Regions from separate parts of the Holtiella tumoricola genome, predicted to be linked through region 1. Evidence: predicted binding sites of a transcription regulator. Region 1 holds the regulator's gene; the other holds the start of a gene.

Region 1 (5,200 bases):
CGATAACACCGTCACCGATTTCGATGATAGATACGTCGAATGTACCACCACCAAGGTCATATACCATAATTTTTTGTTCTTGTTCATTTTCAAGACCATATGCTAAAGCTGCTGCTGTTGGTTCATTGATGATACGTTTTACATCAAGACCTGCAATACGACCAGCATCTTTTGTTGCTTGTCTTTGGCTATCTGAGAAGTATGCAGGAACTGTAATAACAGCTTCTGTTACTGCTTCACCTAAATAGCTTTCTGCATCTGATTTAAGTTTTTGAAGTGTAATTGCTGAAATTTCTTGTGGTGAGTAATCTTTACCATCGATTGTTACTCTATGGTTAGTACCCATATGGCGTTTAATAGATGCTACTGTACGATCATGATTTGTAATTGCTTGACGTTTTGCTACATCCCCTACAAGTCTTTCACCTGTTTTTGTGAAACCTACAACTGAAGGTGTTGTTCTATTTCCGTCTGCATTTACAATAACAACTGGTTTTCCACCTTCCATTACTGCCACACAAGAGTTTGTTGTTCCTAAGTCAATACCAATAATTTTACCCATTTTACTTTCCTCCTAATTTCTATTTACGATTAATTAGCTACTTTTACCATACTGTAGCGAATAACTTTTTCTTTATATAAATAACCTTTTTGAAGTTCTTCAGCAACGATATTTTCACCTAAACTATCATCTTCTATGTGTAAAACTGCATTATGATAATCTGGATTAAATGTTTCACCTGCTGCTTCAATTGGTGTTACATGTAACTTTTCAAGTGAACTTATAAGTTGTTTATAAATCATAGATACGCCCTCATAGAAAGATTTATCTTCACTTTCTTGTTTAAGCGCACGTTCTAAATTATCAACTGTACCTAAAAGTTCTGTAAGTGTAGAGCTTACTGCTAAGTCATAAATATTTTGTTTTTCTTTTTCTGTACGTTTGCGGTAGTTATCAAACTCTGCCATTAGTCTTTGGAGTCTTTCTAAGTTTTCATCCGCTTTTGGTTTTTCTTCTGTTTCTTCTACAACTTCCCCTTCACAAGTGCCAGTAGTTTCTTCAACTACATTTTCTTCGTTTGTTGTTTCTACTGTTTCATCTTGCATAGTGGATGTTTGCATTTCTTTATCTTCCATGAATCAGCATCCTTTCTCTCTCTACTCTTTTGCTTCAATGAGCATATTTTGAATATGGTAAGAAATATGATCAAGTAATGATACAACCTGCCCATAGTTCATACGCTTTGGACCAATAATACCTATTGTTCCTAAGTTATACTCACCTATATCATAGCTTGTTGTAATAACACTACATTCACTCATAGGTTCTAGGCCATTTTCCTCACCAATACTAATACTGACTTCTTTTGTTGGTTTAGCTTTTAACATCTTTACAAGATATGGTTTTTGTTCAAGCACTTCTAGAAGTTTTTTAGCCTTTTCAATGTCATTAAACTCTTGGAAGCTTAAAATATTCGTCATACCTCTTGTAAAAATGTTTGGTACATCTTCCATTTCTAATGTATCAATAATGGCATTCATTAAATCAACTGAGATATCTTTATAGCCAAACATACGCTCTTCTAGGATGCGTAGTTTATCAACACTTAGTTCATCTAGTGAAGTACCAATTAAGCTCTCATTAATAATATTTGTTAAGATACCGCAAAGTGAATAATCTATTAACTTCTTAGTACGAATAACATAATGTCTAACAATGTTTGTGTCGGTTACAACAACGAGTGCAACACTTCTGTCATCTACGGGTACCAACTGCAGATGTTTAATCTTTGTTTGGTTAATCGTTGGTGGGGAAGCAATAGTTGCATAGTGTGTAACTGCCGAAATAAGCTTCGCAGTTTCCTCTAATAATTTGTCTATCTTGTCAAACTTATTATTGATCACCTCTGCAATAAATTGTTGTACATCAGGTGCAATATCAGGACACTGCATTAAATTATCTACATAAAGTCTGTAGCCCTTGTCTGAAGGTATACGCCCAGCGGAAGTATGTGGTTGCATGATTAAGCCTAAATCTTCAAGATCGGCCATATCATTACGAATCGTTGCAGAACTTACACCTAAGTCATATTTCTTAGATATGGTTCTAGAACCTACTGGATCCCCTGTTTGTATATAATCATGAACAATGGCTTCAAGAATCTTTCGCTTTCTTTCATTTATATCCATGATATCACTTCCTTTTGCATTGTTAGCACTCACTAAACTTGAGTGCTAACTATAGATTTAAGATATCACTCTTTAGGTGATATGTCAATAAGATTCTTTAAACATATTTTGAACAATTTGATAACGTTTTTTGTATATAATATGCACTACTCTACTTCTTCATCTAATAGGAATGAGGCGAAGATTTGATTGGATATATCTTTACCTTGTTCTGTTAAATAAAGTCTATCGTTATTATGAACCAATAGTCCTTTCTTCATCCATTCATCCAGCTGTTTCCCATAGATATCAAAAATTGAATACTTAAAGCGTTGCTGGAATTCTTGTGTACTTATTCCTACACATAGTCTTAATCCTAAAAACATAAATTCTTCCATAGCCATTTTTTTTGTAATCTTTTCTCTTGCAACAATAATTTTATTTGTGTCACCTTGTGCAGCTAGATAATCTTTAAAGTCTGTTGTATTACTAAATCTCTCGTGCATCATATAACTATGGGCACCTAGTCCAATACCTAAATAGGGTTCACAATTCCAATAAACTTTATTATGCTCACATTCATAACCAGCTTTTGACCAGTTTGAAAGTTCGTATTGATGATACCCCTTCTCTTTTAAATAACCTTTTACATATTCATAGAAGCTTCTGTCTAATTCTTCTTCTACTTCTTTTAAAGTACCTTGTTCATAACGATCACCAAATACAGTTCCGTCTTCTATGATAAGTGAATAGGCTGATAAATGTGGTAATCCAAGATTAACCACTTTTTGTAGGGTTTCTTTCCAATTTTCTAATGTTTGATCTGGTAAGCTAAACATAATATCTGTATTCAGATTAGTAATCCCTACCTTTTTCAACCTTTCAATACTTTGCTCCCACTCTTCATAAGTATGAATACGCCCTATACTCTTTAATAAGTTATTTTGTGCAGCTTGTAGTCCTAAGCTTACACGATTCACACCATGCTTTTTAAATACATGAGCATGCTCTTCTAATATAGTTCCTGGATTAGCCTCTATTGTCCACTCAACATCTTCTTCTAATATAAAATGCTTACGTAGGGCTTCACACAATTTGTCTAATAAAAAAGGTGAAAGTACCGTTGGGGTACCTCCACCTATAAATAGACTTTTTATTGTGTGTACACCCGCAAAATCTTTACCGTAATTTGCAATCTCTGCTATCAACGCTGTAATATACTCTTCTTCTTTCTCACGTTTTGGGAAAGATAAAAAGTCACAGTAATAGCATTTAGAATGGCAAAAAGGTATGTGTACATACAATCCTATTTTCATAGTCGTCCTCTATTCGTCTAATTTTAAAACGCTCATGAACGCTGCTTGTGGTACTTCTACGTTACCAACTTGGCGCATACGTTTCTTACCTTCTTTTTGTTTCTCTAGTAGTTTACGTTTACGTGAAATATCTCCACCATAACATTTAGCAAGTACGTCTTTACGCATCGCACTAATTGTTTCTCTGGCAATAACTTTATTTCCAATTGCAGCTTGGATAGGAATTTCAAATAAATGTTTTGGAATTTCTTTTTTAAGTTTTTCTACAATCTTTCTCCCTTTTTCAACGGCATTAGATTCATGCACAATAAGAGAAAGGGCATCCACCATTTCTTTATTTACAAGAATATCAAGTTTTACAAGCTTAGATTCTGTATAACCTGAGAGTTCATAATCAAATGATGCATAACCGCGTGTTCTTGATTTAAGTGCATCAAAGAAGTCATAAATAATTTCATTAAGCGGGAGCTCATAAGTGAGTACTGCGCGCGTTGCTTCTAAATATTCCATACCATGGTAAATACCACGTCTTTCTTGGCAAAGGTCCATAACAGCCCCTACATAATCTGAAGGTACAATAACTTGTGCTTTTACCATCGGTTCTTCCATATGCTTAATGTTAGATGGGTCTGGTAAGTTAGATGGATTAGAAAGCTCAAGCTTTTCACCATTTGTTTTGTAAACGTGATAAATAACGTTAGGCGCTGTTGTAACAAGATCTAAGTTATATTCACGTTCAAGACGCTCTTGAATAATCTCCATATGGAGTAATCCTAAGAAACCACATCTAAATCCAAATCCTAAAGCAATTGAAGTTTCAGGTTCAAATACAAGTGCTGCATCATTAAGTTGAAGCTTTTCTAAACTATCACGAAGGTCACCGTATTTTGCACCATCTGCTGGATAAAGACCACAGTATACCATTGGATTAACTTTTTTGTATCCTGGTAATGCTTCAGTTGCTGGATGAAGCGCATCTGTTACTGTATCTCCTACGCTTGTATCTGTTACATTTTTAATACTTGCTGTAATATATCCTACTTCACCTGGTTTTAAATCATCCATAGGACGGAAAACACCTGCTCCAAATGTACCTACTTCTACAACATCAAACTCCGCTTTTGTTGCCATCATACGAATTTTCATGCCTTTTTTCACAGTGCCTTCTTTAACTCTACAGAAGATAATAACCCCTTTGTATGGGTCATATAATGAATCAAAGATAAGTGCTTGTAATGGTGCTTCTGGATCACCTACTGGATGTGGTACCTTGGCAACGATTTGTTCAAGTACATCTTCAATATTAATACCATTTTTAGCTGAAATAAGTGGTGCATCGTGTGCTTCTAATCCAATAATATCTTCAATTTGGTGTTTAACTGCGTCTGGATCTGCACTTGGTAAATCAATTTTATTAATAACAGGCATAATTTCAAGGTTATGATCAAGTGCTAAATAAACATTAGCCAATGTTTGAGCTTCTATCCCTTGGGCTGCATCCACAATAAGTACTGCACCTTCACATGCTGCTAAACTTCTTGAAACTTCATAATTAAAGTCAACGTGTCCTGGAGTATCTATAAGGTTGAAGATATATTCTTCACCATCGTTAGCTTTATAAACAAGTCTTACTGCTTGAGACTTAATTGTAATCCCACGTTCACGTTCAAGATCCATGTTATCTAGAACTTGTGCTTGCATTTCCCTTTCTGTAA
Region 2 (5,200 bases), on a different contig from region 1:
TGTCATCCCTCCTCTTTGCTGTATTGTATATAATTTAGACTCATCTTATATGATATTACTTGTGATTATTAATCACTTTATTCAGATTCCTAATATCCAAAAATATTCGGCCCCTCTATTCCCTTTCTCTATCCACTCTGTAATCGTTGTAAAGAATTTATCTACTGATGCATTATCCTCATAATCTGCTCTACATCTTTTCTCAATTTCTTGCCATTCTAAAAGAGTTATCTTTTGATCACCATAGTACGCATACACTTTAAAAATATCATCAAAATACGGGCTAAGTACACCTATTCCATCTTCTTCATCTGCAAAATATAAAGAGTCTTTTGACCAATGTTGCTTAGGATAAGAATGTGCATAGGCTATTTCATAGGTATCTCCACCTATTACTTTATCTGGTGTAAATACTCTTAATTCTACCATTTTATCTTCCCCCTTATTATATTACTAATATAATTTTGCTATCTCTCAATTCGTCCTAAGATATATTTTATAGTAAACATTTCTTTACCACATGGTATCACTTCTGAATCATTTATACAATTACTCATTCTCTAATCTAAATGATTGCACAAAAAAAGGACTGTATTATACAGTCCTTTTACTTTTATTACATCATACCCATTCCGCCCATGCCTGGCATTCCGCCACCTGCTGGCATAGCTGGTTCATCAGATTTGATATCTGCAACGATACATTCTGTTGTAAGGAATGTAGCTGCTACAGATGTTGCATTTTGAAGTGCACTTCTTGTTACTTTAGTTGGGTCAATGATACCACCATCGATCATATTAACATATTCTTCTGTAAGGGCATTGAAACCAACACCTACTTCTGAAGCTTTAACTTTGTCAATGATTACAGCTGCTTCAAGACCTGCATTTGCAACGATTTGACGAAGTGGTGATTCAAGTGCTTTTAAGATAATACGTACACCAGTTTTTTCATCACCTGTTGTTTCTTCAAGAAGTGGTTCTACTGCTTTAATGATGTGGATGTATGTGCTACCACCACCTGCAATGATACCTTCTTCTACAGCTGCACGTGTAGCTGCAAGAGCATCTTCAATACGAAGTTTTCTTTCTTTCATTTCTGTTTCTGTTGCAGCACCAACTTTAATAACTGCTACACCGCCTGCAAGTTTAGCAAGGCGTTCTTGAAGTTTTTCACGATCGAAATCTGAAGTTGTTTCTTCGATTTGACGACGGATAAGACCTACTCTATTAGTGATTTCTTCTTTATTTCCAGCACCATCTACGATTACTGTATTTTCTTTTGTAATTTTAACGCTTGCAGCACGTCCAAGTTGTGCTACTGTAGCATCTTTAAGATCAAGACCTACTTCTTCAGAAATTACTGTACCACCTGTAAGTGTTGCAATATCTTGAAGCATTTCTTTTCTTCTATCACCAAAACCTGGAGCTTTAACAGCTACACAGTTGAATGTTCCACGAAGTTTGTTTACTACTAATGTAGCAAGTGCTTCACCTTCTACATCTTCTGCAATGATAAGAAGTTTTGCTCCTGATTGAACGATTTGTTCAAGAACTGGTAAAATTTCTTGGATGTTTGTGATTTTCTTATCTGTAATAAGGATGTATGGATTTTCCATTACAGCTTCCATTTTTTCTGTATCTGTAACCATGTAAGCAGATAAGTATCCACGGTCGAATTGCATACCTTCTACAACATCAAGTTCTGTTGTCATAGTTTTTGATTCTTCTACTGTGATAACACCATCATTTGATACTTTTTCCATAGCATCAGCAATTAAGTTACCTACTTCATCATCACCAGCAGAGATTGCAGCAACTCTTGCAATATGTGTTTTGCTATTTACTGTTTGGCTCATACCTTTGATAGCTTCTACAGCTTTTGCTGTAGCTTGTTGCATACCACGACGAATAATGATTGGGTTTGCACCAGCTGTAATATTTTTAAGACCTTCTGTAATCATTGCTTGAGCAAGTACTGTAGCTGTTGTTGTACCATCACCAGCAACGTCATTTGTTTTTGTTGCAACTTCTTTTACAAGTTGTGCACCAATGTTTTCAAATGGGTCTTCTAACTCAATTTCTTTAGCAATAGATACACCATCATTTGTAATAAGTGGAGTACCATATGTTTTATCTAATACAACGTTACGACCTTTTGGTCCAAGTGTTACTTTTACTGCGTTCGCTAATTGATCTACACCTGATTGAAGTGATTGTCTTGCTTCCATTCCAAAACGAATTTGTTTTGCCATTTTTAGTACCTCCCTGTGCTCTTTCTATATAATAAAGATTAATTATTCAACGATTGCTAAGATATCGCTTTGTTTAACGATAATATACTCTTCTTTATCTAAAGTTACATCTGTGCCAGCGTATTTTGAATAGATAACTTTGTCGCCTACTTTTACTTGCATTTCAACTTTTTCACCGTCCACGATTCCACCTGGACCTACTGCAATAACTTCAGCTTCTTGTGGTTTTTCTTTAGCGGCACCTGTTAAGATAATACCTGATTGAGTTTTTTCTTCAGCCTCTAAATGTTTAAGTACGACTCTGTCGCCTAATGGTCTTAAATTCATAAAAATACCCTCCTTCTATAGATAAAGTATATGATTTTTTAATTGTTAGCACTCACCTATCTAGAGTGCTAATTACATCTATAATATTATGCCATTCTCTCAAAGATTGCAAGTCTAAATTTAATTATTTTCTAATTTATTTACTACAATTTTTCATTCTTACTATGGCTTCCTTTAATTCTCTTATTCTTTCGTGAATTTTTTATGTTTATATCTATTTTTAATAGATATAACTTCTGTAAAAACATAGGTATTCTGCTAGGTTTTGAATAAAAATCTACTTTTATTAGAAAGCGTAGACCTTATTCTATATTTACATATATGATTAAGCTATCTCATTACTTATTTATATAAGTTGTTCTCTCTACCATAGAAGAAGAGATACTGTTGTGCATAGCCTGCTAAGTCACCATAGTACTCTCTTGCAAAAGTTTGAATCGCCTTTAAAGAAATTTCCTTCCCTTCAAAGTACATACCTTCTATAACACGCTTAATCCATACATCTGTAGGGAACAAATCCATTTTACTGTAGGCAAAAAGTAAAATACAATCGGATACCTTAGGTCCCACTCCCTTAATTTGCATAAGCTTCTCTTTTGCCTCACTAGCAGATAAGATATAGAGTTCATTAAGATCTACTTCACCACTTGTTACTTTCTTGCAAGCATCTACAATATAAGGTGCTCTAAATCCTACCTTACATTCTCTAAGTTCTTCCTCTGTAGCTCTTAAAAGTTGCTCTGGTGTTGGAAAGGTATAGTAAGTCTTATCAGTATCATGGTCATAACCAATCTCATCACCATAGCGTTCTGTAATGTTAGCAATACATTGCTTGATATGAGGAATTGCTTTATTTTGAGAAATGATAAATGAGATAAGCATTTCCCAAGGATCTTGTTTTAATATACGGACACCGTAACCAAATTCTATCGCGGCTTTCATATAAGCATCCTTATCAGATAACGTTTTACTTATTCCTTTATAATCCGTATCTAAATCAAAGTATGCTTTCCAAATCTCATCAAACTCACCTACTGTTGTATGATGGATCATAAGATTATTACTACCTGGCTGCTGAACTAACTTAATGCGCTTTTGCTTAGCTATAAGGATATAACTATTTTCATTAATTTGTTCAAACCTAAAAACCTGTCCACTTTCTAATATCTGTCCAATATCAAAACACTCTACTTGTTCTACTATTAGATTACTTACCATCGACTCACATCCTTCAGTAAAATGCTTGAAAATACTTTTCATATTATTACCATTTACTACTCTTTTATCCAAAATAATCTTTTTTAAATTTGACTTTAATATTCTTAATAAGTCTATTCAATATGTTATAATAGGGCTATACCCTAAATACCATATAGAGTTGAGTTCTAGAGCAGATTAATATACTTACTTTACTCAAACTCTGTTTATTATACTATGATAGGAGACCTTTATGAAAGATAACCTTTATACCATACCTCTAACAGATGCTTTTACTGCTCATGATGAGTGCCCTTTTTGCTTTATTCATCGTACTCTTGAACAAGATGCCATTAGCTTTACTCTAGGTGCCTCTTATATGGAAGATGATATACGTGCTGAAACAGATCACCTAGGCTTTTGCAAAGACCATTATAAAAAACTTTATGACTATGGTAACCGTTTAGGTCTAGCTTTTATTTTGCACACTCATTATCAAAAGCTCGAAAAAGATTTAGATAAGCTTCTTAGTAGCACTGAGCTGCCAAGCCCTGGTTTCTTTGAACGTATGAAACGTTCAACGCCAGCTTCTTCACCTACTACAGATTCTTTACACAAACAATTAGATAGTTGCTATATTTGTGAACGTATTGACCGTAACTTTACACGTTATATGGAAACTTTCTTCCACCTTTTACAAACGAACGATGAGTTTAAAGCACTCTTCTTAAATAGTAAGGGGATGTGTCTAGAGCATTTCACTATGCTTCTTGAAATGGCACCTTCACAATTAAAAGGAGAAAATAAAACATTCTTCTTAGAAACAAGTAAAAAAATGATGAAAGAAAATCTTAAGCGTATTGAAGATGAAATTGGTTGGTTTATCGACAAAAACGACTACCGTAATGCATCTGCTCCATGGAAAAACTCACAAGATGCCCTTCCTCGCGGTATTCAGAAGCTAGCTGGCATTTATGTACAAGATGAGCCTTTCAAAAAAGCACATTAAATGCTTCTATAAAATAATCCCTAGTTACACTTCTATATAGACCTGTAACTAGGGAATTTTTCATTTACCTGCTTATTTTGTTTGGTAATGTCTAGAAGCAAATCTCCATGTGTCTTCACACATTTCATCGATATTTTTCTTAGCTTCCCAACCTAATAATTCTTTTGCTTTTGTAGCATCAGCATAACATGTACCGATGTCACCTGCACGTCTTGGAGAAATTTGATAATTTACTGGGTGTCCACAAGCTTTTTCAAAAGCTTTAACTACTTGAAGTACGCTGTAGCCATTACCTGTACCTAAGTTAATTGCTTCTACACCTGTGTGTTTGATTGCATAGTCTACTGCCGCAATATGGCCTGCTGCAAGGTCACATACGTGGATGTAATCTCTTACACCTGTACCATCTACTG

Evidence for each region. Region 1 encodes HrcA, which represses chaperone genes, less so after heat shock. Its sites were predicted from a motif close to TGTTAGCACTCNNNNNNNNNGAGTGCTAACA; they were not measured.
Region 2: the regulator HrcA is predicted to act here: its motif matches at 2,625-2,655, upstream of groES (co-chaperone GroES).

Annotation. Positions count from the first base shown of each region.
Region 1 covers NZ_JAQIFT010000068.1:14,267-19,466, forward strand. The annotation lists gene dnaK (molecular chaperone DnaK) at 1-562, opposite strand, end outside; gene grpE (nucleotide exchange factor GrpE) at 592-1,137, opposite strand; gene hrcA (heat-inducible transcriptional repressor HrcA) at 1,159-2,190, opposite strand; gene hemW (radical SAM family heme chaperone HemW) at 2,337-3,485, opposite strand; gene lepA (translation elongation factor 4) at 3,495-5,200, opposite strand, start outside.
Region 2 covers NZ_JAQIFT010000025.1:14,718-19,917, reverse strand. The annotation lists gene PBV87_RS06050 (helix-turn-helix transcriptional regulator) at 1-1, opposite strand, end outside; gene PBV87_RS06045 (hypothetical protein) at 82-429, opposite strand; gene groL (chaperonin GroEL) at 617-2,254, opposite strand; gene groES (co-chaperone GroES) at 2,297-2,581, opposite strand; gene PBV87_RS06030 (DNA-3-methyladenine glycosylase family protein) at 2,924-3,871, opposite strand; gene PBV87_RS06025 (DUF6062 family protein) at 4,032-4,787, shown strand; gene galE (UDP-glucose 4-epimerase GalE) at 4,860-5,200, opposite strand, start outside.